DNA from 4 places in the Pectobacterium punjabense genome. Region 1 is predicted to be linked to each of the others. Evidence: predicted binding sites of a transcription regulator. Region 1 holds the regulator's gene; each other region holds the start of a gene.
What was found. The regulator CRP, encoded in region 1, controls carbon source genes, mostly activating them, when cyclic AMP is high. The targets are predictions, from matches to a motif close to ATGTGANNNNNNTCACAT.
Positions count from the first base shown of each region.

Region 1 (7,875 bases):
CCTTGACTGCTTTACCGTTTGAGTCTTTTTTCGCTGCCTCAATGATATCGACGATCTCTTGCAGAGAGCGTGCGGTTTTTTTCACAGCACCGGAAACGTCGCCGCCGTCAGTGGTGGCATAACCTCCCGTATTTGCTGCCATTGTTGGTTGGGCTGCAAGCAGTAACAGCCCAGCGGCTGCAGAAGGCAGTAGGTATTTCATTGTGTACTCTCCTTGACATAGAATTTTTCTGGGTATTTATCACTACACACCCTGTGTAATAAAAAAGGCTGTTTCAACAAAAATGAAATTAAGGTTTGTCTATAAAGCCGAGCTAAGTGTTAACAGAAAAAATAAACAATACAAGATGGGGCGTTAAATATATTAATTAAATAACAGGGGAACGTTGACTTGATTTTCTTTTACTACTTTTAGATAGAAACTGATTTCTATTTAAATTCATTTAAATCAATTAGTTGTGTTTTTATTTTAATTTTTTTCTTTATTTTTACTTGTTTCATATCTAGATTTTATTCACTTGATAGCAATTGTGATCGCCGTCAAAAGTTAAAATTAAATATTGATTAGAAAGATAAATTTCGTGGGGTAACTTGCCAGCTTAAAAAAACGTAATTAATTCATGAGGGTTTTTTGGTTATTATTTATTTTGTTAACAATAGTTTCAAAGAAATCGTTTTCTGTAGGGGGTAATAATAAATATTACCTATTAATGAAGATATTTATTACAGAAATAAATCATTTGTTATCTTTGTAATTATGATCGTGCTACCTTTATACTTTGGCTCAGTGCAGACACACCTGGTTGGTTTTCCTCTATTTGTAGAGACGCTGTCCCTCTGAATATTTCTGCTTCTGCTGTGAAGCGATAAAAAAACTAAACATAAGGAAGTGGCTGACAGGCTGTTAGCGTTTATCTGTGTAAATATTTTTCGTACATATTTTTTTGTTGACAAATTATTTTTTTATTGACCCTTAATTTTACGAAAGGTAGCATTATTAGGATGCATGAAAGCCATTTTCAGACACGCTACTAGGATCGTAAAATGTTCATCTCAGATAAAAAGATCGCAGAAAGTTTAATTGAAAAATCAATTGTTCTTATCGAGCAAATCAAAGCAGAGTTAGTTGTGCTGAAAAGCTCTTTGCCTCAGGAGGAGTATGAAAAGTGTCGGCATGTTGCCGGGCACTTAATTTATACGTTAACGGGTAAGGTTATAAATGATATTTCAATTGATCATCCAGATTTAAAACCAGATGGCTTTACAGTTTATGTAAATAAAGATGCGGATGTGTGATTTTTTTGTTATTTCCTTTCCTTTTTTTGTTATTGTTTTGTGCCATTTTTTAAATGGCACGTGATAGATAAAAGAAAAAGATCTTGATTTCTTTACTAATTATTTTAGTATTGATTGGATTTTTGCGATAAATGCATGTATTTTTTGCCTAAATTATTTTGGTTATTGGAAGATAAAAAACCAAGTATTAGAAACATTAATTAGCATACTTTTAAAGGATTGAGTTATGTTAAAATCCCCTCCCTTGTTGGTATTATTCCCATTGATTTTGTCGTTTGTTTTATTTTCAGGTAAAGCGATCAGTTCAGATGATAAACCCCTTCCTATTGACCTTATTAATGGGAAAGTCAGTTTTATACAAACACAAAATCAAAAGATGTGTATTGTTAAAAGTAAAAAATCGAATGAAATGATTATCGACGAAAAATATTCACTATCCCTGACCGATAGATGTATAGCCGAATGTTCATACCTATTAGATATGCCTGGTGATTATGGAAGTACGAACTTTCAGAGTTGTCTTGCACAATGTAAAGGTGGCGTTGCGATGTGTGATTTCTAATTTTAAAATTATTTTTTTCACTGTATTTTAAAAAATAATCTTGTTAATTTTTTATATTCATTTTCATAATTTTTTTAATGTGTTTATTGGAAAAATTCAATTAGTAAATTTAAAAGGATGGTATGAGTTATGGCTTCATACAAGATACGGATTTTGAGTTGCAGCGGCGGCACCCAAGAAATAATGTGTCCTGATGATAAATATATACTTGATGCTGCTGAAGAAGCTGGAATAGATCTTCCCTACAGTTGCCGGGCTGGAGCGTGTTCTACATGTGCATGTAGGGTGATCTTTGGAAGTTATGATGATAGCGATCAATCTTTCCTTGATGGAACTCAGAGAGGAACATTTATATTATCTTGTACAACATATCCTACATCAGATATGACAATAATGTCTCATGCTGAAGCTGACTTGGTTGAATAAGAGGGTTGAATAATGGTTAGCAGAAGGGATTTTATTTTATCCGGTGTTGCATTCAGCCTTTGTAGCTTGGCATATAGAGTAAATAGTGAAACTGGCGAGCGACTTACAGTAATAAATGCAGTGTTAATTAATAACGTAAATGATATTAATGAACGCTTGGATAAGTTTGTATTTAAAAAAGGTCAATGCAATTCTGTTAAATCAACACAACAGAGTGCTGTAAAAGTTATTATCAACGTTATCCGTAAGTCTACGATGGAGCCTTTAACCGGGAGCAAAGTGGGTTTATGCCTTTCTGATGCTTTCAAATCTAAAGGAAAGCTTGCTTCTGCGACTGAGAGCTGCAACTTAACGTGGGCCGAAATTAGAGATGAAGCACCTGTCGAGTTCATTACCTACATCCCTAAATTGTCTTTAAAAGGAAAGAAGGTGATGAATCCTATGGATATTATCATTAGGGAGGGAAATAAATTTGGTGTCTATCGGTTTAATTTTCCCTTGGATTATTTATCATCGATCGGTGTATTCCAGTCGAATGCGAAAGAAGCGGTAACAACGACTACCCTGACAGATAAAGCAATCGAGCTATATGGGGCAAAGCCAGATACCTCAGTTGCTGAACTACGACCTGATTTTGTTGATGGTTTTTATCGGGTACCTATAACTTTTATCTTGGATGATGCTTAGCTATCGTTAATAGCTCGCGCTCGTTAATCTAATCAATATCTAGCTAAAGTAGGGATTCTGCACATTTAACTCGGAATCTCTGCTTCCTGCCCTCTAACACGCCTCTGGATGCAACTAAGATCGACCTCTCGCCATGCTTCTAGCTATACGCAGATACAATAATCAGTGTTGCATGCGTCTATGAAAAATTCATTGGCATAATTTTCGGGTATTATTGTGGATATCAAGAGTAGGATTAATTTAAATAACTAATATTTATCATAACATTAAGTCAATATGCTGCTAATTATCGATAACTACGACTCCTTTACCTACAACCTTTATCAATACTTTTGTGAGCTTGGCGCACAAGTCGTGGTGAAGCGTAATGATGAACTGACGCTGCGCGAGATTGAACGGCTTGCGCCCGAGCGGTTGGTGATTTCTCCTGGCCCTTGTACGCCAGACGAGGCGGGCATTTCACTGGCGGCTATTCGTCACTTTGCTGATAAGTTGCCTATTTTGGGTGTGTGTCTTGGCCATCAGGCGATGGGGCAGGCGTTCGGCGCGCGGGTGGTGCGGGCGCGGCAAGTGATGCATGGCAAAACTTCAGCAATTGTGCACAACAATACGGGTGTTTTCACCGGGTTGGCCCAGCCTTTGACGGTTACCCGCTATCATTCGCTCATCATTGATCCCGCTTCGCTACCCGTTTGCTTTGAGGTTACCGCCTGGAGCGAATATGAAGGGAAGCGTGACGAGATTATGGGAGTCCGTCATCGCTCATTGCCGCTGGAAGGCGTGCAGTTTCATCCTGAGAGCATTCTCAGCCAGCAAGGGCATCAGCTTTTGGATAATTTCCTTAAAATTTAATCGTATAGAAAGTTATTTTCTTCATCGGCTGATTTAATATTGCCTGCGATTGATTTTTTATGCATATTTATTGACTATATTTTCATTTCTGACGTAATGGACAGCAGAGTGAGGCAGCAAATGGCAGCAGAGCAGAAAGCAGTGACACGGGATACCCACGATAAGGTTATTTTGCCGGTTTATGCACCCGCGAAGTTTGTACCAGTGAAAGGTAAGGGGAGCCGCGTCTGGGATCAGGATGGCCGAGAATATATCGATTTCTCCGGTGGTATCGCGGTCACGGCGCTCGGTCACTGCCATCCGGCGCTGGTTAACGCCTTACAGCAGCAGGGCGAAAAACTGTGGCATACCAGCAATATTTTCACGAATGAACCTGCGCTACGCCTTGCCAGCAAACTGATCGATGCCACTTTTGCCGATCGCGTGTTCTTTGTTAACTCTGGTGCAGAGGCTAACGAAGCCGCATTTAAGCTGGCGCGTCACTATGCGGTTAAACGCCATAGTCCGTATAAAACCAAGATCATCGCCTTCTACAATGCATTCCATGGTCGCACGCTGTTCACCGTTTCAGTTGGTGGACAACCTAAATATGCCGATGGTTTCGGGCCTAAGCCTGCCGATATTGTGCATGTTCCGTTCAACGATCTCGCTGCGGTTAAAGCGGTGATGGACGATCACACCTGTGCGGTCGTGCTGGAACCGATTCAGGGTGAAGGCGGAATTACCCCCGCTACGCCTGAATTTTTGCAGGGCGTTCGTGACTTGTGCGATCAACATAAAGCGTTGCTGGTGTTTGATGAAGTGCAGAGCGGGATGGGGCGTACTGGTAAATTATTCAGCTATATGCACTATGGTATTACGCCGGATATCCTGACAACGGCTAAAGCGTTGGGCGGTGGGTTCCCGATTAGCGCGATGTTGACGACAGAAGAGATCGCATCAGCCATGACGGTTGGGGTGCACGGTACCACTTATGGCGGTAACCCTCTGGCCTGTGCGGTGGCGGAAGCAGCGCTGGATATTATCAACACGCCGGAAGTACTGTCGGGCGTAGCGGCTCGTCACGAGCGCTTTGTCAGTGAACTGGAGAAAATTAACCAGCAGTACGGCGTATTCGAGCAAATCCGCGGGATGGGGCTGCTGTTGGGTGCCGAGTTGAAACCGCAGTGGCATGGCCGCGCGGGAGAGTTCCTGGCTGCTGCAACGGCGCAGGGACTGATGGTTTTGATGGCAGGGCCGAACGTGATCCGCTTTGTGCCATCGTTGATTATTGATGAAGACGATATTGTGCAGGGAATGGCGAAATTCGCTAAAGCCGTCGCGCAGGTCGTTAACGCAGCAAACTGATTACGCCATAAAAAAACGTAGGGAACGTTTTTCAGCGTTGCGTTAGCAACGACCCGTAGGGTGGTGAGCAGGAAGCTCGCCATAAAAAAAGCGTGAAGCAGAGGCTTCACGCTTTTTTGTTGGTAGGGTACAGCGACAGGGATTTAGCGAGTGCCGTAAACGACAATCGTTTTACCGTGCGCAGAGATCAGGTTCTGGTCTTCTAACATTTTCAGAATGCGGCCCACGGTTTCACGCGAGCAGCCAACGATTTGCCCAATTTCCTGACGGGTAATTTTAATTTGCATGCCATCTGGATGCGTCATGGCATCAGGTTGTTTGGCCAGGTTGAGTAATGTTTGGGCGATACGGCCGGTCACATCAAGGAAGGCGAGGTTGCCGACTTTCTCAGAGGTAACCTGAAGTCTGCTTGCCATTTGCGCAGACAAGCGCATGAGGATATCCGGGTTAACCTGGATGAGCTGGCGGAATTTTTTATAGGAAATTTCAGCCACTTCACAGGCGGTTTTTGCCCGAACCCAGGCGCTGCGTTCCTGACCTTCTTCAAACAGGCCGAGCTCACCAATAAAATCGCCCTGATTGAGGTAGGAAAGAATCATTTCCTTGCCTTCTTCATCTTTGATTAGCACTGCGACAGAGCCTTTCACGATGTAGTAAAGCGTTTCTGCTTTTTCACCTTGGTGAATCAGCGTGCTCTTCGATGGATACTTGTGGATATGACAATGGGAAAGGAACCATTCGAGAGTTGGGTCTGTCTGCGGTTTGCCGAGAACCATTCGCTATCATCCTCTGTTGTAATTCACTGCGCAAATTACAGGGGTCAGAGTTCCCTGTACGGCGTGTTTAACTGCTAAAAAAATAAAATTCAGTCTAGTCAGAATGACGTCAGGGAATATACTGGAACCACTGTACCCTTGATTTTCCGGTTGCTGCCTTGCCGCACCGTAAACGTGGCTGGGTATGTCTGGCTACGTCATCATCATCTTCTTCGTTTCTGGCTTTGTCCAGAAAAGGTCTATTCTATTTTCGTTTTAACACAGCTTTAAGGATGTGTCTTGTGTTGTCTCGCTTCAGCATGACAAAGCTCTGATTAACGCTGGTTTTTGTACAGTAACGGTATAAATTTTCAAAAAATTTTTAGTGGAGAGGCATCATGCAGGCTCGGGTAAAATGGGTTGAAGGCTTAACGTTTTTGGGCGAATCCGCATCAGGGCATCAGGTATTGATGGACGGTAATTCCGGCGATAAAGCGCCCAGTCCGATGGAAATGGTGTTGATGTCCGTAGGGGGATGCAGCGCGATTGATGTGGTGTCGATTCTGCAAAAAGGTCGCAATGACGTGGCGGATTGTGAGGTGAAATTAACCTCGGAGCGCCGCTCTGAAGCGCCGCGCTTATTTACCCATATCAATCTACATTTTACCGTGACGGGAAAAGGGCTGACCGATAAAGCCGTCGAGCGAGCTGTTGCCCTGTCAGCGGAAAAATACTGCTCTGTGGCATTGATGCTGGGCAAAGCCGTCGAGGTGACGCACAGTCACGAAATTAGAGTGCTGGAATAATCCCTTTCTCTGGGTACTCATTCTGGTCACTTAAGCCTGTTATTAGGGGAAACATAGGGGGAGGTTCCCGTAGGGAGGCCTCATCCCTGTGGTCTCCCCGTGTATCTTGATGCTTATTCTATCGTTTTCCCTTCGATTAACCGCTGTACCAGCGGTGCCATGATGAGCTCCATCGCTAGCCCCATTTTCCCGCCGGGAACGACTAACGTATTGATGTGGGAGATAAACGACCCCTGCAACATGGCGAGCAGATAGGGATAATCAATATTATCCAACCCCTGAAAGTGAATGACGACGAAGCTTTCGTCCAGTGAAGGAATTGACTTGGCGGCAAACGGGTTAGAGGTGTCCACGGTGGGTACGCGCTGGAAGTTGATGTGCGTACGAGAAAACTGCGGCGTGATATAGGTGATGTAGTCTTCCATGGAGCGGACGACAGAATCCATCACCGCTTCACGCGAATGACCGCGTTCATTGACGTCACGAATCAGCTTTTGAATCCACTCCAGGTTGACGATCGGTACTACGCCGACGAGCAAATCGACATGCTGTGCCACATCATTTTGTTCGGTGACCACACCACCATGCAGCCCTTCGTAGAACAGGATATCGGTAGGTTCCGGCATGGGTTCCCACGGTGTGAATGTCCCGGGAACCTGATTATAGGGAATCGCTTCATCGTAGGTGTGGAGGTATTTACGCGTCTGGCCGCGACCATGTCGACCATATTCGATAAACGATTGTTCTAGCAGGCTGAAATCATTCGCTTCTGGGCCGAAATAGCTGATGTGGCGCCCTAAATCACGCGCTTTGCGGATCGCCATGTCCATTTCCGGGCGGGTATAGCGGTGAAAGCTATCGCCTTCTAACTGGGCTGCACGTAGATCGAACTGCTGGAAAATCTTACGAAAGGCCAAGCTGGTTGTCGTGGTTCCCGCTCCGCTGGAACCAGTAACCGCAATAATCGGATGCTGATGTGACATAAGGCGCGTGACTCCGTGATCGCGATGCGCGCATAGGCTGAAAGCCTGCGCACATTCTCAAAAATGACGTAATGGTTCCCATTGTTAGCATGTTTGGCGCGTTCTTTCACGTCTTTCACCATGCTCAATAAGGAGCATGTCCACCTGCATTGAGCTGCCCG
Region 1 is NZ_CP038498.1:4,261,201-4,269,075, reverse strand. It holds gene pelA (pectate lyase PelA) at 1-202, opposite strand, end outside; gene E2566_RS19430 (hypothetical protein) at 1,045-1,296, shown strand; gene E2566_RS19425 (hypothetical protein) at 1,523-1,858, shown strand; gene E2566_RS19420 (2Fe-2S iron-sulfur cluster-binding protein) at 1,988-2,284, shown strand; gene E2566_RS19415 (hypothetical protein) at 2,297-2,971, shown strand; gene E2566_RS19410 (aminodeoxychorismate synthase component II) at 3,248-3,823, shown strand; gene argD (bifunctional acetylornithine/succinyldiaminopimelate transaminase) at 3,944-5,170, shown strand; gene crp (cAMP-activated global transcriptional regulator CRP) at 5,314-5,946, opposite strand; gene E2566_RS19395 (OsmC family protein) at 6,324-6,731, shown strand; gene E2566_RS19390 (phosphoribulokinase) at 6,845-7,714, opposite strand; gene E2566_RS19385 (YheU family protein) at 7,839-7,875, opposite strand, start outside.

Region 2 (7,875 bases), 1.1 Mb from region 1:
GCGATGAAATAACCGTTATTAGCGCAGGGAGAACGGAACAGAATTTATGGGAAAGTCCCGTCACGATGCAGGTTGTCGATAATGAAAAACTGAATAAATATACCGGTGATTCTATTGCCGAAGCGCTGCGTGATATTCCCGGCGTCGATATTACCGACACCGCATTAGCAGGCCGTAAACAAATACGTATTCGCGGTGAAGAAGCCTCACGCGTCTTAGTGTTAATTGACGGACAAGAAGTCACTTATCAACGCGCCGGACCTAATTACAGCCTCGGATTATTAATTGATCCTTCTTATATCGAACGTATCGAAGTGGTAAAAGGTCCTCATTCGGTATTATATGGTTCACAGGCTATCGGTGGCGTGATCAATTTTATTACCCGCAAGGGCGGAGACAAGCCGCTGAGCGGAAAAATCAAAGCCGTTTATGACAGTGCAACCGCAGGCTGGCAGGAATCAGGTTTAGCCTACGGCTCTATCGGTAATTTTGATTATCGCCTCAGCGGCAGCTATAGCGATCAGGGCAACCGCAGCACGCCGGATGGGCGCCTACCGGATACGCATTTCCGCAACAGCGGCCAGTCCGCCTGGCTCGGCTATCGCCTTGACGATCATAAATTCGGCCTGTCGCTGGACAGCTTCAAACTCAGCACGCAGACCTACACCGATTCGGATGAATACGACAGCTTCAGCGTGCGCATTCCTGAACTGGAAAGAAAGAAGGTCGGCCTGTTTTATGACTGGCAGATCGGCGGCGATGTGCTGAAAAACCTGCATCTGGATGCCTATCAGCAAAATATCAAACGCGAATTCCGTAACGATCTGTCACAGAGCGGTAATCCGCTCAGATATGAAGGCATGGCGCTTTATCAAGGCAAAATGGCGATGAGCACGGGAACCGACGACAAGCAGACCAGCCGGGGATTAACCTTACAGGCGGATATCACGCCATTAGCCGGACACATGCTGATCGCTGGGGGACAATGGCTCTCCGATGTCGTGAAGCAAAATGCCTTCTCTGATGTTCATGTCAACGGCTTTGCCTCTCCTGTTCTCCCCGTATCCCTGTCAGTCAACCCCAGCTCGGTATCCAATAACCACTGGCGGCAGAACAGTTGGGCGCTGTTCGCACAGGATGAATGGAAAATAACGCAGGACTGGACATGGACGCTGGGTGCACGCCAATACTGGGTTGAGTCGCTCTCCTACGGAGGACAAAAAACAGGTTCAATAACAATGAACGGTATGGTAAGGCCGAACAATAGTACGTCCGCGGCCGCGAAAGAAAGTGATAGCACATTAGTCACCGCCAGCAGCCTGCGCTATTCCGGCTTTGACAATATCCAACTGCGCGCCTCCTTTGCGCAAGGTTATGTCTACCCTACCCTGACACATAAATTTTACGACACGGCGGCAGGCGGAAGCACCACTTACGGCAACGCCAACCTAAAGGCGGAAACGTCGGATAACTATGAAGTCGGCATGCGCTATAAAGATGAGAGCTGGCTGCTGGACAGCGCTATTTATCACTCACGCGCCAAAGACTACATCACCACGCTGAACTGTGCCGGTAACGCGGTCTGTTCTGGCAGCACGAACAGCAGCAGCCGCTACTACGCCAACGCCAACCGTGCGACCACGTACGGGATGGAAATGTATGCGGAATACCTCGGCTGGCCACTGTCTCCCTACGTTAACGGCAACATCATCCGTCGTGAGCTAGAACTGCCGACCCGCAGCACCTATCGTACGGGTGAACCCACCTTTACCGGAAAAATCGGACTCAAAAACATCACGTTATTCGAGCGCATGGAGCTGGAGTCAGATCTCTACTTCCGAGCAGCCTCGCGCGCGAAGGATGAAACGGCAGATACCGCCGTCCAGCACAGCGGCTGGGCAACGGCCAATCTGGAATTCACGAGTACCTTCGGCAGCGAGAATCAGTATCAAGTCACGCTGGCATTGAACAACCTACTGGATAAACGCTACACCACCGCGCACGAAAGCATTCCTGCATCCGGCTTCAGCACCGCGATTGGCGCGGCGTTCTCATTCTAAGCATCATGATGATGAAGGCGCTTATTGTGTTAATGCTCTTCGGGCTGTCTTCCTTCACCTGCGCGGCTGAGCCGCGCGTGGTGATTGCCGGTGGTTCGCTGGTGGAAATCGTTTATGCGCTCGGCGCAGGCGATACCGTTGTGGGCGTCGATCAGACCACCACCTATCCACCACAAACAGCAACGCTACCCAAAGTCAGCAACTGGCAGCAGTTGACGAGCGAAGGGATTTTGTCGCTGCACCCAACGCTGTTGATGACCTGGCAGGATGCCAACCCGCCGCAGGTACTTAATCAGCTTGAGCAGGCTGGCGTAACGGTAGCCCGTTTTACCCGCACGCCCAGCACGCCAGCGCAACTGCTTAGCAATATTCGTCAGGCTGGGGCATTGCTCAATCGCACGGAGGCTGCCGAGCAATTGGCCACCCGTCTCTCTCAGCAGCTCAGTGCGGTATCAGAGCAGCTAGCAACGCGAAAAGATCGCGTCAGCGTTGTGTTTCTGCTGAGTGTTGGCGGCGGTGCAGCGCAGGTCGCGGGGAAAAATACCGTAGTAGATAGCCTGATCGCGCTGGCAGGCGGAAAGAATATTGCCACGCATAGCCAGTATCGTATTTATGGCGGCGAGGCGATGATTGCGGCGAACCCAGAGGTGGTTGTGGTGACCACACAAAGTGTGGAAAACGGCGTGGAGGCGCTAGCGGCCGTGCCCGGTTTAACGCAAACCGCAGCCTGGAAAAACCAGCGTATTATCGCGCTCGATCAGGCGATTTTACTGGGAATGGGGCCGCGCGTCGCCGAAGCGGTTGAAGCGCTGAATCGCGGATTTTATCCTTAACAAAACGAATATATCCCCTAGATAACACGGCCTCAATAATGAGGCCGTATCACACACTTACTGAATACCCTGACTGCGCAGATAATCTTCATAGTTGCCGGTGAAATCGATCACTTTATTTGGCGTAATTTCCAGAATTCTGGTCGCCAACGAGCTGACAAATTCACGGTCATGAGAGACAAACAGCAGCGTTCCTTCATACATTTCCAGCGCCATATTCAGCGATTCAATGGATTCCATATCAAGGTGGTTGGTCGGTTCATCCATCACCAAAATATTTGGACGCTGCATCATCAGTTTACCGAACAACATGCGGCCTTTTTCACCACCGGATAACACCTTCACTTTCTTCTTGATATCATCCTGGCTGAACAGTAAACGGCCGAGTATGCTGCGCACGGCTTGCTCGTCGTCTTTTTCCTGTTTCCACTGGCTCATCCAGTCAAAAACGGTCAGTGTGTCATCGAATTCGTATTCGTGATCCTGCGCGTAGTAGCCAATTTTTGAGTTTTCAGACCATTTCACCGTACCGCTATCTGGTTCAAAATCACCGACCAGCGTTTTCAGCAATGTCGATTTACCGATACCGTTGGCACCCAGAATAGCGACTTTCTCACCCACTTCGACCATCAGTCCCAGCTTGCTGAACAGTGGGCCATTATCAAAACCTTTGCTCAGCGCTTCGACTTCCAGCGCATTACGGAACAGTTTCTTATCCTGATCGAAACGGATAAACGGGTTTTGACGGCTAGACGCTTTCACTTCATCCAACTGGATTTTATCGATCTGGCGTGCGCGCGATGTCGCTTGCTTGGATTTAGAGGCGTTGGCGCTAAAGCGGCTAACGAACGATTGCAGTTCGGAAATTTGCGCTTTCTTCTTGGCGTTATCGGCCAGCAAACGCTCACGAGCCTGCGTCGCGGCCGTCATGTATTCGTCGTAGTTGCCAGGATAAATACGCAGTTCGCCGTAGTCCAGGTCCGCCATGTGCGTACAAACCATGTTCAGGAAGTGACGGTCATGCGAGATGATGATCATGGTGCTGTTACGCTCGTTCAGCACTTGCTCCAACCAGCGGATAGTATCGATATCCAGGTTGTTGGTCGGTTCGTCGAGCAGCAGGATATCGGGATCGGCAAACAGCGCCTGCGCCAACAGGACACGCAGTTTCCAACCGGGAGCAATCTCACTCATCAAGCCATAGTGCTGCTCAACAGGAATTCCCACACCCAGCAACAGTTCACCCGCGCGTGACTCTGCGCTGTAACCATCCATCTCACCGTATTGCACTTCCAGATCGGCGACTTTATAGCCGTCGGCTTCGCTCATTTCAGCCAATGAGTAGATGCGATCGCGCTCTTCTTTTACCGCCCACAGCTCGCCGTGGCCCATAATAACGGTATCCAGTACGCTGTATTTTTCAAACGCGAACTGATCCTGACGCAGTTTACCCAGACGTTCATTAGGATCGAGGAAGACGTTACCGCCGCTCGGCACCAGATCGCCGCCGAGAATCTTCATAAATGTAGATTTACCGCAGCCATTTGCGCCAATCAAACCGTAACGGTTGCCGCCGCCAAATTTAACGGAAATGTTTTCAAACAACGGCTTGCTGCCGAACTGCATGGTGATATTGTTGGTACTTAACACAGCACTTATACTCGAGTCGGAATGTGATTTGGCGCGCATTATGCCACAAGCGCGCGTCAGGATCGCGGTTAGTTTTGAGTAATATTTAATCGATAGCGCATACAGGAGAGAAATGCGATGCCTACAGTACGTCGTTTCAAACAGGTCGATGTTTTCACCCAGCAGCCTTTCAAGGGCAATCCGCTTGCCGTCATTATGGAAGCGAATGGGTTAACCGATGCGCAAATGCAGGATATCGCGCGTTGGACAAACCTGTCAGAAACCACGTTTGTCCTGCCTGCTACCGATCCTCTGGCGGATTATCATGTTCGTATTTTTACGCCAGAAGCGGAAATGCCCTTTGCCGGACACCCCACGCTAGGCACGGCACATGCCCTGCTGGAAGAAGGATTGCGCCCTAAATCTCCGGGCCAGTTAGTGCAGCAGTGCGGCGTTGGCCTAGTCCCAATCAATATCGGTGATGACAAGAGTCTGGCGTTTCACGCACCGCAGGCTACCATTGTGCCGTTTGACGATGAACACACGCCGCTGCTGGAAAAAGCGCTCGGCATTACGGGTTTTGATAGCGCCACTATCGATAACCGCTACCCACCCACCGCGGTACAGATGGGCATTCGCTGGCTCGTGGTTCGTGTCGATAGCGCTGACACCTGTCTTAACATCATACCGGATGCAGACGCGCTCACCGCCGTGCAAAACCTCAGCCAGACCAACGGCATCGCCATCTATGGCCCGCACGATAACGCAACGCCTGCCGACTATGAAGTTCGCACGTTCTACATTGAATGCGGCCATCTTAAAGAAGATCCGGTTACCGGCAGTGCCAATGCCTGTCTGGCAACGCTGCTTCGCCAGCAGCACTCTACCAATAACGTCACCGCACCACTCAGCTATCTGGCTCGACAGGGCACGATGCTGCACTGCGATGGCCGCATTACCGTGACTTACCTGAACGATGAACCATGGATCGGCGGACACAGCGTCACAATCGTTGACGGGACGTTACAGTATTAGAAGGGAGAAGTTTTATGGAAGCACCACTGGTAGATACGTTATTTACAGATAAATTGTATCAATTAAGCCATCAGCCCCACCTACGCTTAACAATACAGGAAGAAAGCGATGCCGATGCGATTTTTACCCTGATCCAACAGGAAAAATCGCGTCTGCGGCAGACGTTGCCCTGGCCGGATTCTGTCAAGACCGTCGATGACACGCGTGAAACCATTCGCGGCAACAGAAAGGAATTCTTCGCCAAAACGGCAGCCGTGTATGTCATCCGTTGGGACGACATGCTAGCGGGCATCGTCTCTTTCAATACGATTAAGAACAAAGAAGGCACCATCGGGTATTGGATCGCAGAAGAATTCGAAGGTAAAGGCATCGTTTCTCAGGCCGTCAGTACACTGATAGCAGCCTATGTCGATGCCAGCCTCATTGAGCGCTGTATCATCAAAGCATCAACTGCCAATACACGCAGTAACGCTGTCGCCCAACGACTTGGTTTCCGTTTTCATCACATGGAAAAAAAGGCCGAGAAGATTAGTGAGCAGTGGTTCGATCACAATATTTATCACTATTCCGCCTGACACTGCCTCGTAGTGTATTCCCTCACCTGATTCGCTGCTCTATCGGGCGCGCATCAGGTTCTTTTCACGCCCGGAACATTCCATTTGCCAAGTCGTTATATTTTTGTGACTAACATCACAAAAATGTTGAAATCCAATTTCATCTCCGCTACCATTAAAAACGTGATGAACATCACACTTAATTAACCCGTTAGAGGAGTCTGAAAATGACTATGTTTCGTAAAATCAGCAAATTCTTCAAAAGAGTGGGAGATGTTTATGTCAGCTACTGTGAACGTATTGGGTCAATCATCAGCCCGTTCTGATTGTGATGTAAACAATCTCTAAAGCCGCCTCTACCAGGCGGCTTTTGTTTTTCTTGCGCCCCTATTCTTGTTTATCTTCCTTTCTTTTTTGTCTACCCGCACAACACAGATTTGTGCAGCACGCCGCATGCCTGAACATTCTCTTTTAAAAACAGCCCAATGCATTTCTCTCTCACGGCAAAATCACCATTAACAGACTATGCTTTTCTGTAGCTGTACTTGCTTTGCGTCCCCGACGTCTGCGCTAAAAGATATAAGGACATGGCTATGAGTAAAGTGAAACAACAGGATATTGACCGTCTGATCGAGCTAGTCGGCGGGCGTGAGAACATCGCAGCGGTTACACACTGCATCACTCGCCTCCGTTTTGTCTTGCACGATGCTTCCAAAGCGCATCCCAAAAACATTGAAGAAATGCGAATGGTGAAAGGCTGCTTCACGAATGCCGGACAATTTCAGGTCGTGATCGGCACTGATGTAGACGAGTATTATAAGGCGCTGCTCGCCACCACGGGCAAAGGTGAAATCAATAAGGAAGAAGCCAAAGTCGCTGCCCGCCAGAATATGAGCTGGTTTGAACGCAGTATTTCACATTTTGCCGAGATCTTTTTCCCGCTGCTCCCCGCACTCATCAGCGGAGGTTTGATCCTCGGGGCGCGTAACGTTATCGGCGATATCCCGATGCGCGACGGGCAAACGCTGGTACAGCTCTACCCAACCTGGCAAACCGTCTATGATTTCCTCTGGTTATTGGGCGAAGCCATCTTCTTCTATCTTCCTGTCGCCGTCTGCTGGTCAACCGTGCGTAAAATGGGTGGCACGCCCATCCTCGGTATTGTACTGGGTATCACGCTGGTGTCGCCGCAGTTGATGAATGCCTACCTCATCGGCCAACAAACGCCGGAGGTGTGGAATTTTGGCTGGTTCACGATTGAGAAGATAGGTTATCAGGCACAGGTTATCCCTTCCGTATTAGCCGGGATGGCGTTAGCGCTGATCGAAACACGGCTGAAAAAAATCGTACCGGATTACCTCTATCTGGTGGTCGTGCCCGTAACGTCGCTCATTCTGGCTGTTTTCCTGGCACACACGTTGATTGGTCCGTTTGGTCGCATGATTGGCGATGGCGTCGCCTGGGCCGTTAAAGCAGTCATGACAGGCAGCTTTGCCCCCGTTGGTGCTGCGCTATTTGGATTTCTGTATGCACCGCTGGTCATCACAGGCGTGCACCAAACCACGCTGGCGATTGATATGCAGATGATTCAGAGTATGGGCGGCACACCTGTCTGGCCACTCATTGCGCTGTCTAATATTGCGCAGGCTTCGGCCGTCGTAGGGATAATACTCGTTAGCCGGAAAGCAAACGAACGTGAGATTTCTGTCCCTGCGGCAATCTCAGCCTTTCTTGGCGTGACCGAACCGGCCATGTACGGGATTA
Region 2 is NZ_CP038498.1:3,130,009-3,137,883, forward strand. It holds gene E2566_RS14255 (TonB-dependent receptor plug domain-containing protein) at 1-2,060, shown strand, start outside; gene E2566_RS14260 (heme/hemin ABC transporter substrate-binding protein) at 2,072-2,893, shown strand; gene E2566_RS14265 (ABC-F family ATPase) at 2,951-4,543, opposite strand; gene E2566_RS14270 (PhzF family phenazine biosynthesis protein) at 4,661-5,557, shown strand; gene E2566_RS14275 (GNAT family N-acetyltransferase) at 5,572-6,132, shown strand; gene treB (PTS trehalose transporter subunit IIBC) at 6,705-7,875, shown strand, end outside.
Region 2: E2566_RS14265 (ABC-F family ATPase) is a predicted target of CRP. The motif match lies at 4,565-4,582, and genes of this name have one in related genera.

Region 3 (7,875 bases), 140 kb from region 1:
GCTACCGCGCATCATCTTTTTCCCACTGTCTGGTTTTATGGCCGACCGTATTAAGCCCCGTTTCATCTTCTTTAATGTCGATGCGGTTCGTGCAGTGTTGATGATAGTGACTTTTGTCGCTCTCTACCTGTACCCACAAGCCACGTTTCCAGCCCTAGCCACAATGATGGCTCTGCTATCGGTGGCCTATGTGCTTAACTTTGTTGCCACTGATGCCCTACTACCACGTCATATCTCGTCCGACGCGTTGCCTAAAGCCCATACCATGCTACAAGGCGTCGATCAGATAACCATGGTGTTAGGTCCAGCAATCGCCGTCATCATTTCAGCTTACGGTGGCATTAACAGTATTCTGCTCGTGGCTGCGGTACTTTTTGCCATTTCCGCCATCAACTATCTCTTTCTGGAAACACACGATCTAGATGTCACGGAAAAAATGGGATTGGGTACGCTTATAGAATCTAACCGCACGGCACTAACGGTACTGAAGCAAAATAAAATCCTGTTGCACCTTTGTGCGCTAACGTGGGTAGTGAATTTAGTGTACGGCTCAGCTCTGGTAGTGAGTGCTGCTGTGATTCTTCAGGAGTTTAACCTATCGGATCGTTACTTCGGCGTATTACAGACCACTGCCGCCGTAGTAACGATTATTACGTTTTTCTTCGTACCGCGATTTGCCCGTCGCTTTGGCCTGTCATCGCTGGGTACCTTATCATTTTGTGCCATGATCTTGGCAGGAGCAGTGATGTCTCTGTCCATCGATTACACGATGTATCTAATCGGTTATGCGGTACTGATGGCGTTTGACGGATCTTTCAGTGTTTACCTACGTACACTGCGCAGCCAAGTCATACCTAAAGAACACTTAGGCAAAACCATGGGACTGATTGGCTTGATGAATATGTGCTCAGTGCCAGCCAGCGGAGCAATCGTGTCACTGCTCTCAGGTAGCTTCATGCCTCTGCAAATTATCGCCATAATTTTGGTTGCAGCACTGATATTCGGGATTGCGCTGATTGTGTTCGGTCGCCGTGCCTTTGGCTATCGTAGCTGGCTACCGCCTGTCATCACGGCTAATGCTTCAAGCTAATTATCTTACGGCAGGGTAATTTTAGAGATTATCGTTTATGGATAGTGAGGTCGTGGCTCATTTCTATTGATAATCAAAAAAGTATGGCAAAAAAAAAGCCAGCACCCGAGCTGGCTAAATAATACTGGAAGCAATGTGAGCAATGTCGTGCCTTCACAGGGAAACCGGCTCGTCATCAACACCACTAACACAGGCATATGACACCGTTCCCCGGAACGCACAGCAATAATAATCATTATCATTCGCAGTTGTAAAGTGCTTTTTGCGATAAATTCTTATTCTCAATACGGACTGAGGAACAGCCCGTTTTGCTCCCCTGCTGTTTGTTACTCTGGCTGCGCCAATGACCTCGCCAGCAGTGTGATCGGATGTTCACACCGTTTGCTGGTCGACATCTCAATCTGCCATTTACACGTTTCGCAGTCTGTCACCACAATATCGACGCCGCTCTCTTCAATCTGCTGAAACAGCGGAGCGCCAATCCCTTGCGAGGTCGCGTAATTCTCTTTTTTAAAACCGTAGGTGCCTGCAATACCGCAGCACTGGGAATCCAGCATCACCAGTTCAAGACCAGGAATACGTTGCAGCAGCGCTAAGGTATACGCCGTCCAGCCCATACGTTCCAGATGGCAGGGCGTGTGATACGCCACCCGCAGCGGCAATTTACGCAGCGGCAGCGTTCGCCCTTCTTCTTCCAACAGGCGATAAAGCTGGCGCGTCACCAGTTCGACACCATCACGCACGTGGCTGTTATCCACACCCAGCAGGTGCGGGTATTCATCCCGCAGCGTGAACGTACAGCTGGATGACGTCGCGACCACCGGCAGGGATTTCTGATTGATCGCCTCATCCAGTGATGTGATATTCGCATGCGCTTGTTTTCTAGCCTTGTCGTGAAAACCATTGGCGATCAGCGGCACACCGCAGCATTTCTCTTTATTCAGCAACTGGACGCCAATGCCCATCGCGTTAAAGACCTGAACCAAATCTTTACCCAGCTGTGGATGGTTGTAGTTCACATAGCAGCCGTGGAAGTAAGCGATCTGTTCATCATAGTTCTGCTGCTTTGCCGCTTGCTGACGATACCAGCGCCGAAAAGTACCGAACGAATATTTCGGCAGTTGGCGACGATGGTCAATTTTCAACGCTTTATCCAGCAGTTGGCGCACGGGCTTCAGGCTGGTAGCCGTATTAACCAGCGGCGCAAACGGCGTGGCAATCGACCCCATGAAGTCGGTATGGCTCAGAATCGCGTCACGCAATGTCGGCTTGTGGCTGCTGTGCGTCGCTTTCGCACGCTGAATGATGTCGCCAATTTTGACATCTGACGGGCAGGCGACTTCACAGCGTTTGCAGTTAGTACAGTATTTCAGCGCATCATCGTACAGCGCCGGATCTTTACGCCGCAGACGTTCACCGTCTGGCCCAGCCTGTTTCGGGCCAGGGTAAAGCGGGTTCACACGCGAAACCGGACAGTACGTGGTACAGACCGTACACTTGATGCAATCTTCAAAACTGTTATCGCTAAGCAGGCTCATGGGTTGCCCTCCTTCAAAATCTGTTCGGCAACATGAAGCGCACTGAGCAAGGAAACCCCCGCTCCGCATCCCTGTACAATAGGGTCGAACCCTTCCAGCACCGCACCAATCGCATACAGGTTGTTGACCGTTTCTCCCCCGATACGCGGATGCAGATGTTCATCGACAATCACACCAAATTGCATATAAGGCTGTGGCGCAAACACATCCTGCTGGCTCCAGCCCTCACGCTGCTCTGCAAACCGAACGTCCAGCCCAAAGACCGGCTCAGTCACCCGATCGAACTGCGTCACCAGCCCGTTGCTGAAGAAGCTACCACTCGCCAGCACCGCGTACTTCGCCCGTAGCGGGATATCACGGTGATGGTGGCTGTGAACGGCAATCTCCTGCGAAGACAGCGATGCACGCACCGCGCGATCGCCCGGCATCACCATGCCACCCAGTTGACGGAAACGCTGCGACAGCGCCTGATGCAAACGTAACCCGAGTACTGACGGCGGTAAGGTTGGCAGCAGCAGCACCGGTTTACCTAACGCATCAGCGAGTTCACGCACGATCTCGGGGCTATCCAATCCCAGACAGGCAGGCATGATGATGGCATCGTTACCGTTGGCCAGAAGCGACAGTTCGTCCACCAGCGCCGCACGATTTTCTGGTCGATCCAGCACACGGGCGATGTTTACCGCACGGAATTCGCTGGGGTTTTGACGTAACCGATCCAACACGGGCAGCTTGAGCTCATCGCTGCGCGCCGCAATACCCTGCGTCTGAAGCGTGCCGGCCACAATACGAGACTGAAAATCCAGAAAGCCTTCAATACCGGCAATCAGCGGGTTGTCGCCAAAACGGGAATCCGGCAGACCACGCATTACGCCATCAACCGGGCTTAGCCAGCATGCACGAAACTTACCTAACGGCGTCATACGCCAGTGGTTCTGCTGATGGTTGCCCAACAGGGAGATAGTGCTGCGTTCCAGCAACGCCTCGACCTGTGGCAACAGTGCGGCAATCGCGGCCGCCCCCATACGAGAATAAGGGTGATGAGGAGCCTGGCTCGCTAGCGCACCCAGTGCCTCAAGCGGCTGGCTAACGGGCTGCCCGTCAGGAAGATGGGAAAGTAAATCCAGCGCACCGGAAGAAAAATGCAGCGCATTCTGCCCAGCGCTAACAATTGCGCAGCGTTTTCCCTGCTCCGCCAGGCGAATGCCGCAGGTCAGCCCCGCCAACCCGCCGCCGATAATCACAACGTCATAGCGCATGACGATCCTCCTGACTGTCGCTGGCCGTCAGGCCGCACAGTCCCTGATAAATCCAACTGGTAAACTCGCTTTCGCGTAGCGCATTGCCCCATGCGACGGGGCGAATGCCTTTCCAACGTTCGTTCAAAAACTGGCTGAGCTGCGTAAGCGACTGCTCTGGCGTCGCGGTTCCCAGGCGGCATAACAAACCTGCCGCGCGACAGGCGCACAGCTCACCCTGACAGGTGCCCATGCCAACACGAGTACGCCGACGCAAATCAATCAAGTTATTCACCTGCAACGATTCCACGGCGTAGCGCACTTCCCCTGCCGTCACGGCTTCACATTCACACACCAGACTGCGATCCAAACGTTCACCGGACAGCATTCGCCCGGCACGCTCACCGTGGCGATAGATCGCCGAACCGCGCAGTGGCGCAGAGAGCGGTTTTGCCGCAGGGTAAGCTGACAGGGCGTGGGGGGCTGTTCTCACCTCTTCCAGCGATTCTGAGCCGGGCAGCGGCGTCTGCGCCGTCGAACACGCGACGTCATGACCCAGCTTTTTACAGATAGCGTCCGTCACCCATTCAGCCATCAGGCGATAGGTCATCAGTTTGCCGCCGGTGATAGTAATAAACCCTTCCAGCCCGTCACGGCTGGCATGGTCAAGCAGCACAATGCCGCGGCTCACGCTACGCCCGCTAGGGTCACTATCGTTGGCAACCAGCGGGCGCACGCCTGCATAGGCGCGTAGAATTCTCGTGCTTGCCAGCGACGGCGCCAACATCGAGCCTTCCCGCATCAGCGTTTCCACCTCGGCAGGCGTCACCAGCATATTGTCGATCTGATCGTAGTCGATGTGGGTTGAGGTGGTGCCAATCAGCGAAATGGTATCGCCCGGCACCAGAATGTCGGCATCCGCCGGTTTACGGCAGCGGTTGATCACCATGTTGTTGATACGGTGTCCAAGAATCAACAGCGCGCCTTTTGCCGGGAACATGCGCACACGCAGATCGGCATATTCCGCAATCTGTTGTCCCCAAATACCGCCAGCATTAACCACCACCTGCGCATAGATTTCTGTTTCTACACCTTTTTTGTGGTCGAAAACGCGCACACCGGTAATGCGATCGCCCTGACGAATCAGCCCGATAACTTCATGATAGGTTAGGACTTCCGCGCCATGCTCGCAGGCATCAATCATGTTGGCCGCCGTCAGGCGAAAAGGATCGACAGAGCCATCTGGCACGCGAACCGCGCCAATCAATGTAGGGTTTGCCGCCGGCTCAAGCCTAAGCGCTTCCTGCGGGTCTATCGCCTGTGCGCGAATCCCCGCCTGCTGGCAAGCGGTAATGAATTGCGTCTGCCAGCCGAGGTCATCTTCCGGCAAGGTGATAAACAGGCCATCGGTAGGTTCAATGCAATGGCGAGCGATCCGCCGGAGAATCTGGTTCTCTTCAATACATTCGCGGGCAGATTCGCCATCGGTTACCGCATAGCGGGCACCGCTGTGTAATAAACCATGATTACGCCCGGTCGCACCGGTCGCAATATCATAGCGTTCAAGCAACAGGCAGCGCAGTCCACGCAGGGCACAATCCCGTGCCGTACCCGCCCCCGTCGCACCACCGCCGATGACAACCACGTCAGTTTCACGCCAGTTCCCAGTGTTTTGCATCATATTCTCGCTCCAGGCGGAGGATATAGAGGGTATATATGTTGCTATTGGGACACAAAAAGGAGGGTTAATGTTTGATAAAGAGCAAAAACGAACACTAAACGAAAATAAATGAGAGTTTAAAAACGATAAGTGTGATTTACATCACTAAAACCACACTGTGTAATTTTCCGATTCTGTTAACATGAGCGCAAAAATCGTCACAGTTTCATAAAAGTGTAACATTAGCGTCATGAATCACACTCATTTGCACGCTATCCCCTTACAATAACGTTCGTAATAGAACAAAAAAGCTATCGTTTTTTTTCGCATTGGAGATATCTATGCTGAGTATTTTTAGGCCCGCAGCCCACCAGCCACGCGTGTCGCAGGATCGTGTCGATCCCCTCTATCGCCGCCTACGCTGGCAGATTTTCATGGGGATCTTTTTTGGCTACGCCGCCTACTATCTGGTACGTAAAAATTTCACCCTGGCCATGCCTTACCTGATTGAGCAGGGTTTCTCGCGCGGCGATCTTGGCTTTGCGTTGTCCGGTATCTCCATCGCCTACGGCTTTTCCAAATTCATCATGGGTTCGGTATCTGACCGTTCCAACCCACGGGTTTTCCTGCCTGCCGGTCTGATTCTGGCGGCCGCCGTGATGCTGTTCATGGGCTTCGTGCCGTGGGCAACATCAAGCATCGCGGTTATGTTCGTCCTTCTGTTCCTGTGCGGCTGGTTCCAGGGAATGGGCTGGCCACCGTGCGGGCGCACCATGGTTCACTGGTGGTCGCAGAAAGAACGTGGCGGCATTGTGTCAGTATGGAACTGTGCTCATAACGTCGGCGGCGGGCTTCCACCTCTGCTGTTCCTGCTGGGTATGGCCTGGTTTAACGACTGGAAAGCCGCACTCTACATGCCAGCCTTCGCCGCGATTCTGGTTGCACTCATCGCATTTGCCTTAATGCGTGATACCCCGCAATCCTGTGGTCTACCACCAGTCGAAGAGTACAAAAACGACTATCCGGTTGATTACAATGAAAAAGATGAAGAGGAACTGACGGCTAAGCAGATTTTCATGCAGTACGTTTTCCCGAACAAACTGCTGTGGTACATCGCTATTGCCAACGTCTTCGTTTACCTGCTGCGTTACGGCATCCTCGACTGGTCACCAACTTACCTGAAGGAAGTGAAGCACTTCGCGCTGGATAAATCCTCTTGGGCTTACTTCCTGTACGAATACGCGGGTATTCCGGGCACGCTACTGTGCGGCTGGATGTCTGATAAGGTCTTCAAAGGCAACCGTGGTGCAACGGGCGTGTTCTTTATGGCACTCGTCACGATAGCGACCATCGTTTACTGGATGAACCCAGCCGGTAATCCGGGTGTGGACATGGCGTGTATGATCATCATCGGCTTCCTGATTTACGGACCGGTTATGCTGATTGGCCTGCACGCGCTGGAATTGGCACCGAAGAAAGCAGCCGGCACCGCAGCGGGTTTCACTGGCCTGTTTGGCTACCTCGGTGGCTCCGTTGCCGCCAGCGCCATCGTTGGCTATACCGTTGACTTCTTCGGTTGGGACGGCGGCTTTATGGTGATGATCGGCGGCAGCATTATGGCGGTACTTCTGCTAATTGTTGTTATGCTGAATGAGAAAAAGCATAAAGCCGAGTTAGCCAACCGCGCTTAACCCGCTCTTGTAAGCATCCCTCTGGCGGCGTCCTGATGACGCCGCCTTTCTCTCAACAGAAAGAGGTTTGATCGCATGAACGTTACCGTAACATCCCTACTCTCCGCCCTCGCGCTCTCCGTTTCCTTTAGTGCTGTTAGTCACGCTGGCACTTCCGCTTCATCAACCGATAAAATCGTCATTGCCCATCGTGGTGCCAGCGGCTATTTACCTGAGCATACGCTTCCGGCGAAAGCGATGGCCTACGCGCAGGGTGCCGATTATCTGGAGCAGGATCTGGTGCTCACCAAAGATAACGCGCTCATTGTCCTGCATGACCATTATCTGGATCGCGTTACCGATGTGGCAGAACGTTTTCCGCAACGCGCCCGTAACGATGGACGCTTTTACGCTATCGACTTCACTCTACAAGAGATCAGGTCGCTGAAATTCACCGAAGGATTCGACATCAAAGACGGCAAGCAGGTACAGAGCTACCCGAACCGCTTTCCGATGTGGAAATCCGATTTCCGTATTCATACCTTTCAGGAAGAAATTGAATTCATTCAGGGTCTGAATCACTCAACTGGCAAGAACATCGGCCTCTACCCCGAAATCAAAGCGCCATGGTTTCACCATCAGGAAGGGAAAGACATTGCCCGCGAAACGCTGGCCGTGC
Region 3 is NZ_CP038498.1:4,397,375-4,405,249, forward strand. It holds gene E2566_RS19960 (MFS transporter) at 1-1,090, shown strand, start outside; gene glpC (anaerobic glycerol-3-phosphate dehydrogenase subunit GlpC) at 1,417-2,628, opposite strand; gene glpB (glycerol-3-phosphate dehydrogenase subunit GlpB) at 2,625-3,887, opposite strand; gene glpA (anaerobic glycerol-3-phosphate dehydrogenase subunit A) at 3,877-5,547, opposite strand; gene glpT (glycerol-3-phosphate transporter) at 5,868-7,217, shown strand; gene glpQ (glycerophosphodiester phosphodiesterase) at 7,293-7,875, shown strand, end outside.
Region 3: glpT (glycerol-3-phosphate transporter) is a predicted target of CRP. The motif match lies at 5,677-5,694, and genes of this name have one in related genera.

Region 4 (7,875 bases), 1.1 Mb from region 1:
CAACACCGTGGATATCGGTGCCACCTATACGCCAGTTAAAAATGTGGACCTGAAATTAGGACTCACTAACCTGACCAACGAAAAACGGGATTACGTCGCAACCAACAACGACTACTTCCTGTCTGGGCGGACGATATACGGCGGCGTGAGCTACAAGTTCTGATACCAATACGTTCTAATGAATGACTCGGAGCCCGCTAACGCGGGCTTTTTTAGCAGCAGAGAAAGGTAGTGACGTCGTACTCTCTCAGCAGATACGCACCTTTAAAGCGGCGTCCGGCGTAAAAAACGGGGGTCAGATCGGTCAACAGCTCCAGCTCAAACTCGCGTTTAGTGATATCCAGCGCCACCAGTCTGGCATCCAGAAAATCGAAGTAGTGCCGAACCTGCGGATAAAGCGCCTTGAACAGGCTCTCTTTTGCCGAGAAACTTACCGTCAGCAGGCAGCAGAACGACTCCTCCCGCTCCAGAAACCACTGGAACTCTTCGTCACCAATGATTCCGGGCCACAGCGACTGCGCACGCTCGTCGGATATAAACCCTTCGATATCAACCCCCACGCACGACAGCTCGTCATTACGCACATGTGCAGCGCAAAGAACGCTGTCTTTATTATGACTCAGCGAACCAGCGATGTTTTCCGGCCATTGCGGCGAACGATCCTCCCCACTATGCAGAACAAAATCGGGGTGACCCAACTTATTCAACACATGTCTGGCAAGATAACGTCCAGCCAAAAATTCAGCCCGCCGTTTCGGTACAGCACGCTCTAGCGCATCAGAAAAAGGAATATTCGCCTCAGCGAAAAGTGCATCATCATAGGCAGAAGAATGGAAATGGCAGCGAGCAGTAATACCTGGGTAGGCGGCACCGTCCGTTGCCCGTGGAAAAGTAATCCATTCAACATCATCAATAAAAGCAGAAAGCATGTCACTCCACTCAGGCAAGCAATCGCGCCCACATTCAGTAAACATCGCGTAGATCACGCTTAAACCCTGAAAAACGTAGGGTTTAAAACGAACAATGGGCGACTTTCGCCGCCCATCATCTCGCTACTGCAAGAATGCCTGGTTACATTTACAGAGCCAAAAAGAACCCTGCGATGCAGGCGCTCATCAGGTTAGAAAGCGTACCTGCCGCAACCGCTTTCAAACCAAAGCGGGCAATATCCTGACGCCGAGTCGGTGCCATACTGCCCAAACCTCCAATAAGAATAGCAATAGACGAAAGGTTAGCAAAGCCGCACAGCGCGAACGAAATCACAGCCTTGGTATGATCCGACAGAACCTGCAAGCCAGCGGCCTGCACCACGTCATCTGCTTTCAGATATTCACTGAAATTCATGTAAGCGACGAACTCGTTGACGATCAGTTTTTGCCCAATGAACGAACCCGCAACGGTCGCTTCATGCCATGGAACACCGATTAAGAAAGCAACAGGTGAGAATATCCATCCCAAAACCAGTTCCATTGACAGTTGCGGGTAATCAAACCAGCCACCGATCCCCCCCAAAATACCGTTAAGCAGTGCAATCAAAGCGACAAAAGCCAGCAGCATCGCCCCCACATTCAGCGCCAACTGCATCCCAGAAGCCGCACCGCTTGCCGCCGCATCAATGACGTTAGCAGGGCGATCGTCGCCATCGACAAAGCCCCCCATTTCATCATGATCGTGCGTTTTTTCCGTTTCCGGCACCATCAGTTTGGCAAACAGTAACCCACCCGGTGCCGCCATGAAGGACGCGGCTATTAGATAGTCCAACGGCACGCCCATTTGGGCATAACCTGCCATCACAGAGCCTGCAATCGATGCCAACCCACCACACATCACCGCAAACAATTCTGAGCGCGTCATATTGGCGATGTATGGTCGCACCACCAGCGGTGCTTCTGTCTGTCCAACAAAAATGTTAGCGGTTGCAGAGAGCGATTCAGTACGGGACGTTCCCAGCAGTTTTTGCAATCCGCCGCCTAATAAGCGGATGACCCACTGCATCACGCCCATGTAATACAGTACCGCCACAAGGGAAGAGAAAAAGACGATAATTGGCAATACACGGAATGCGAAAACGAACCCGCCACCGCCAAATACCTCGAACATTTTGTCGGAAACCAGACCGCCAAAAATGAATGACACGCCTTGATTTCCGTAGGCGATAACGTTTGCTACACCGCCCGTCATGCCCTCCAGAATCTTGCGCCCGACGGGTACATATAGCACCAAGGCACCGATACCGATCTGAAGAATGAAAGCACCGGCTACGGTACGCAATCTGATCGCTTTACGGTTACTGGACAACATAACCGCGAAAAAAATCAGAACAAGCATGCCGATGAGACTCATAACGAGTTGCATGTGAAGTTCCCTATAACGCGTGAAAAAAGTGAAAGCATAATAAAAATCGTTTCGCCAGAACGGTAAGCACGCGCTGGTGAGCCGATTATAAAGAGTGGCCCGTGAAGGTCGCTAATTTATGTCACAAATACATACAACATCGAACAGCCCAAAACACATAATAGTGATCTACGTCACAATTTAATGGTCGGCATATGAAATCAAAATGACTGTTTTGCCTATTGTCGCACAGAAATAACAGAAAAAGCGGAAGCAGAGCGTCGTTCCGCTTTGGGGAATATCGTGGCGTAACAGTAGCCGTGCTACGCCGGAGTGAGCCGCTCAAACAGCCTAAGCGAATTCTGCCAGAGCGCCTCCGCTATCTCCTCAGGCGGTTCTGCGCGCAGCGCACACAGCGCTTGAAACGCACAGGGAATACGTTCAGGCCGGTTTGGCTGCCCCTGATAACCGCTCATCGGCATATCGGGGGCATCCGTTTCCAGCAAAAGCCGTTCTAACGGCAGTTGCGCGATTGCCTGACGTGTTTTATTCGCTCGGTCATAGGTAATGGTTCCCCCTACACCAATGTAGTAACCCAGCCGGATAAAGGCCTCCGCCTGCGCCAGGCTGCCCGCAAAGCCGTGAACCACACCAGTACGCGGCACATCAATACGCCGGAGTAATTGTGCCAGTCGGTCATGGCTGCGCCGCGAATGCAGAATCACTGGGAGATCGTATTTTTTCGCCAATCTAAGCTGCGCCTCAAGGAAAGCAAGCTGTCGCTCGAACTGCGGTTCCGGCATATAGAGATCCAAGCCAATCTCACCGATCGCCACCAGCGTTGCGGGCAATTGGCTTAGTTCATCCTCTAGCCGAAGCAGATCGCTTTCCTGATGTTCAGCAATATAAAGTGGATGAAGGCCAAGTGCGGCGTAAAGCGAAGAATAGGTGCGAGCAAGCGTCAATACGCGCTCAAAATGCTGAGAAGCCACCGCAGGAATAATGATGCGTTCAACCCCAGCGTCTTGCGCCAGACGCAAGCTTTCCGGTGCATCATCGTAGAATAGGGGAAAATCGAAATGGCAGTGGGTATCGATAAAACGATGTCGTTCAGAAGGCACGTCGCTTCTCTCCGCTAAGATTAAGCCCGTCAGATGAGGCAACCTAATCGACACACAAGTCATATCCTGCCAAAGCATCATGGCAGAATCGGACTTGTCGTTGCGGTGAAGCCTCAGTGTAACGTGGTTTTCTCTGAGGATACCTCTTCGTGGGCTTTTCCGTAACCCTCTTGTAAGACGCCGGACAAGTAATCATTACTTCCTTCCAGCCAGGCACAGTCGCTGTCAAACCAATCGGCCCACAGCGCCAAAAAGTTCCCTTTCCACTGTTTCCATTTGCCAACAACGATATCGCTATTCATCATAAACCTCCTGATAAACTGTCGAAATGCAGCAAATACACGAGTAGTATCGGTAAAGGATTAGTGTGCCGGTAAAATGTGACAGCCGCGTGGCGCGGCTGTGTGCTCTGCATGACAATTATTTAGATAAAATAATGCGCTGTGCTACGGTCGTTTCCGACCGGTGAACAAGCTAAGCAGAAACAGAATAATACCGACCACAAAGACGATTTTCGCCGCGCCAGCTGCCGTACCGGCCAACCCGCCGAAACCCAGTGCTGCCGCGATCAGTGCGATAACTAAGAATATAATGCCCCAACGAAACATACGCTCTCCTTACCAGACAAAATGAAGAATCATGGTGGTCATCCTGACGCGCGTCGTGCGTCCTGATTGCGTATCCACAGGTGGTGTTTTATTGTGCGGATTAAGTAGGGTTACCCGCGATAACGGATAACCCCGAGTGAAATAGCTATTATTTAACTGTCAGGTCGTTTTTGACGCTTTTCACACCGTCAACAGCCTTCGCAATACTCTCTGCCCGGTCGGACTGCGCTTTGTTATCCACTGTGCCACTCAATAGCACAACGCCTTCTTGCGTTTCGACTTTCACTTTACGAGACGGAACAATATCATCCGCCAACAGTTTGGCCTTAATCGTGCTCGTTACTACGGCATCATCGGCGTAAGCGCCAACCGATTGTGATTGATTATCTTTAACCTGAAGTTTGTCGCTAACAGATTGGACGCCCTCAACCTGCGTGGCTATTTCCACTGCTCGGGTGCTGAGTGCCTGACTGCCGACAAAGCCACTCACCGTAACGACGCCATTTGATGTTTCGACTGAAATGTCGCTGCTGGTAATTGATTTATCTTCCAACAACGCGCTCTTCACTTTTGCCGTGACAGCACTGTCGCTCATGTAGCCAGACGCTTTATTAGCGGAGCTATCGATTTTTGCACCAGTTGTATCCGCGATACGCTCTACCTTCTGCCCTAACGTTTCTTCAGCCATTGCACCACCAGCCAGAATCGAACTCAGGGCAACTACGATCAGCGATTGTGTCAATTTGGTCTTTTTCATCGATGTCTTCCTTCTTATGCTTTTCTGTAAACCCGAAATAACTGACCCGGGTCACGTTTACGCCTGCACAGTCATCAGCAAATCAAGGTGATAATGACGTTGCCAATACTCCGATGATTCTCTCTTCCTACATAAAAAATCAGAGTATTGAATTGCAAAAGCGAAACAAATAAAAATAATGAACCAACTTAAATTGCATTAACAGTTGAACGAGCCAAATCAGTTAACACGCTGTTAACTATAGCCTACAGAATGAGAAATCACAGGGGAGCAAGGGGAAATGCACAGCAATTCAGATTTGTCTGTTGCACCGAGGCGAGAAAGGAAGCAGAGAGAAATAAAAAAATAACACATTGATTTTTAAATCATTTAAAAATAAAAACACCCGGCATTTTTGGCCTAAAACCAAATATAACCGGGTGATAATTAGTTTAACAAAATGGTTACTATTTAAACGCCATGATCACGGATTTTTCGTGAAATCGTGGCACAATTCAGCGAAATTAATGTCGTTATAAGATTAATGTTCACGCGTTTGGTGGAACGTGACTTCAGGATAACGTTCCCGCGTCAGGTTCAGGTTCACCATCGTCGGTGCGATATAGGCCAGATTATCGCCGCCATCCAGTGCCAGATGCAGTTCGTTCTTACGCTTAAACTCTTCGAATTTCTTCACATCACTGCACTCAACCCAGCGCGCGGTTGAAACGTTAACGGACTCGTAAATCGCCTCAACGTTGTATTCCGTTTTCAGACGGGCAACCACCACATCAAACTGCAGTACCCCAACAGCACCAACAATAAGGTCGTTGTTGGTCAATGGACGGAATACCTGCACCGCGCCTTCCTCGGACAGCTGTACCAGCCCTTTCAGCAGTTGCTTCTGCTTGAGCGGGTCACGCAGGCGGATACGACGGAACAGTTCCGGCGCAAAGTTGGGGATACCGGTGAATTTCATGTCTTCACCCTGTGTAAACGTATCACCAATCTGAATCGTGCCGTGGTTGTGTAACCCAATGATATCGCCGGGGTAGGCTTCTTCAATGTGGGAACGGTCGCCTGCCATAAAGGTCAACGCATCTGAAATCACCACGTCTTTGCCCGTACGAACCTGACGCAGCTTCATGCTTTTTTCATATCTTCCGGACACAACGCGCATAAACGCTACGCGGTCACGGTGTTTCGGGTCCATATTGGCCTGAATCTTGAACACAAAACCGGTGAATTTCTCTTCCGCTGCCGTCACTTCGCGGGTATCCGTTTTACGCGGCATCGGCGCAGGTGCCCAGGCGACTAATCCGTCCAGCATATGGTCAACGCCAAAGTTACCCAGCGCGGTACCAAAGAAGACTGGCGTCAGCTCACCGGCAAGAAACGCATCCAGCTCAAATTCGTGCGATGCCCCTTTAACCAGCTCCAGCTCTTCACGCAGTTGCGCAGCCAGTTCTTCACCAACAGCGGTATCCAGATCCGGGTTGTCCAGCCCTTTAACGATGCGCACTTCCTGAATCGTATGGCCTTTACCGGTCTGATACAGATAGGTTTCGTCTTTATAAAGGTGGTATACGCCTTTGAACAATTTACCGCAGCCAATCGGCCAGGTGATCGGCGCGCAGGCAATTTTAAGCTCACTCTCGACTTCATCCAGCACTTCCATCGGATCGCGGATGTCACGGTCGAGTTTGTTCATAAACGTCAGAATAGGTGTATCACGCAGACGAGTGACTTCCATCAGTTTACGCGTACGATCTTCGACCCCTTTTGCAGCGTCGATCACCATCAGACAGCAGTCCACCGCCGTCAATGTACGGTAGGTATCTTCGGAGAAGTCTTCGTGCCCAGGGGTATCCAGCAGGTTAACCAGACATTCACGATAGGGGAACTGCATCACGGACGTGGTGATGGAAATACCACGCTGCTTTTCCATCTCCATCCAGTCGGATTTCGCATGCTGGTTGGAACCACGCCCTTTTACCGTACCGGCAGTCTGAATCGCCTGTCCGAATAGCAGGACCTTTTCGGTAATCGTCGTTTTACCGGCATCGGGGTGAGAAATGATAGCGAACGTTCTTCTTTTAGAGACTTCGCGGGCGTATTCACTTGGAGACATGATTTTCAGGTTTCTTTTGTTAGCCACCCGGCGCCAGCATCAAGTCAACAACACACCGATGTCAGATCGTCAGGCAAAGCGGAAATAAACTGTAGCCAAGCATTTTCCCTGATTTAACGTGCAGACACAATCGGTGATGGCATAAACAGCGCGGATGAATCATGCCTTGAGTCACCGTTCTGATACCGCGACCAACAATTACGCCATAAATCATTTATAAAGTTATCATTTATCTTTGCCGATAATGTTTGGGTCAATATTTAACCATTTGATCGCACTTAAGGAGAGAGTATGAGCTTGTCTGTAAATAATACGGGTTATAGCAATTCTCAGGCCCAAAGCACCGCACGACCATCAAATACCACACCGTCTGCTGCCGCTCCTTCAACAACGACAAGTCCCCCAACAGACTCTGCAAAAGTCTTCGACCCCATTACCGGTAAAACCTTCATCTTACCTAAAAGTGTAGAGATCTCTGAGGAAGCCATCGCACGCATAAGGAAAGAGTTTGCTGATGCACCGATTTTGGACCACAAAGAAGAAAAAGCGCTAGAAGCGATGAGCGCGGCGAGAGCTCGTGAGTTTGAACGACAAAACAATGCCGCCAGCCTTCCTCTCGGCAATATCAATGTCTCTCCTGATAACATCGGCACGCACGAAATGACCATCGGGCTTTGGTCAAACCACCTCAAAGAGGACAGCGGCATCAGTAAAGAGGCGTTTCTCGGCCTCGTTAAAACCGCCTTATCCTCCCCTCCTGAAGTCAGTCTATGGAGCTACACTACCGATAGTATGGAAATTGCGATTACGGCCAGTAAGCTAGAGACATTGAAAAATCGCTATGTCGACAACGATTACCAGCATCAGGCAGATCGGGATATTCAGGGCATTATACAATTCAAATCTGATGCGCTGAGTAATCTGGAAAAAAACCTCCTGCAAGAC
Region 4 is NZ_CP038498.1:599,306-607,180, reverse strand. It holds gene E2566_RS02810 (TonB-dependent receptor domain-containing protein) at 1-163, shown strand, start outside; gene E2566_RS02805 (4'-phosphopantetheinyl transferase family protein) at 213-929, opposite strand; gene E2566_RS02800 (NupC/NupG family nucleoside CNT transporter) at 1,078-2,355, opposite strand; gene E2566_RS02795 (TatD family hydrolase) at 2,658-3,455, opposite strand; gene E2566_RS02790 (CsbD family protein) at 3,569-3,757, opposite strand; gene E2566_RS02785 (DUF1328 domain-containing protein) at 3,902-4,063, opposite strand; gene osmY (molecular chaperone OsmY) at 4,212-4,820, opposite strand; gene prfC (peptide chain release factor 3) at 5,341-6,930, opposite strand; gene E2566_RS02770 (hypothetical protein) at 7,222-7,875, shown strand, end outside.
Region 4: E2566_RS02800 (NupC/NupG family nucleoside CNT transporter) is a predicted target of CRP. The motif match lies at 2,517-2,534, and genes of this name have one in related genera.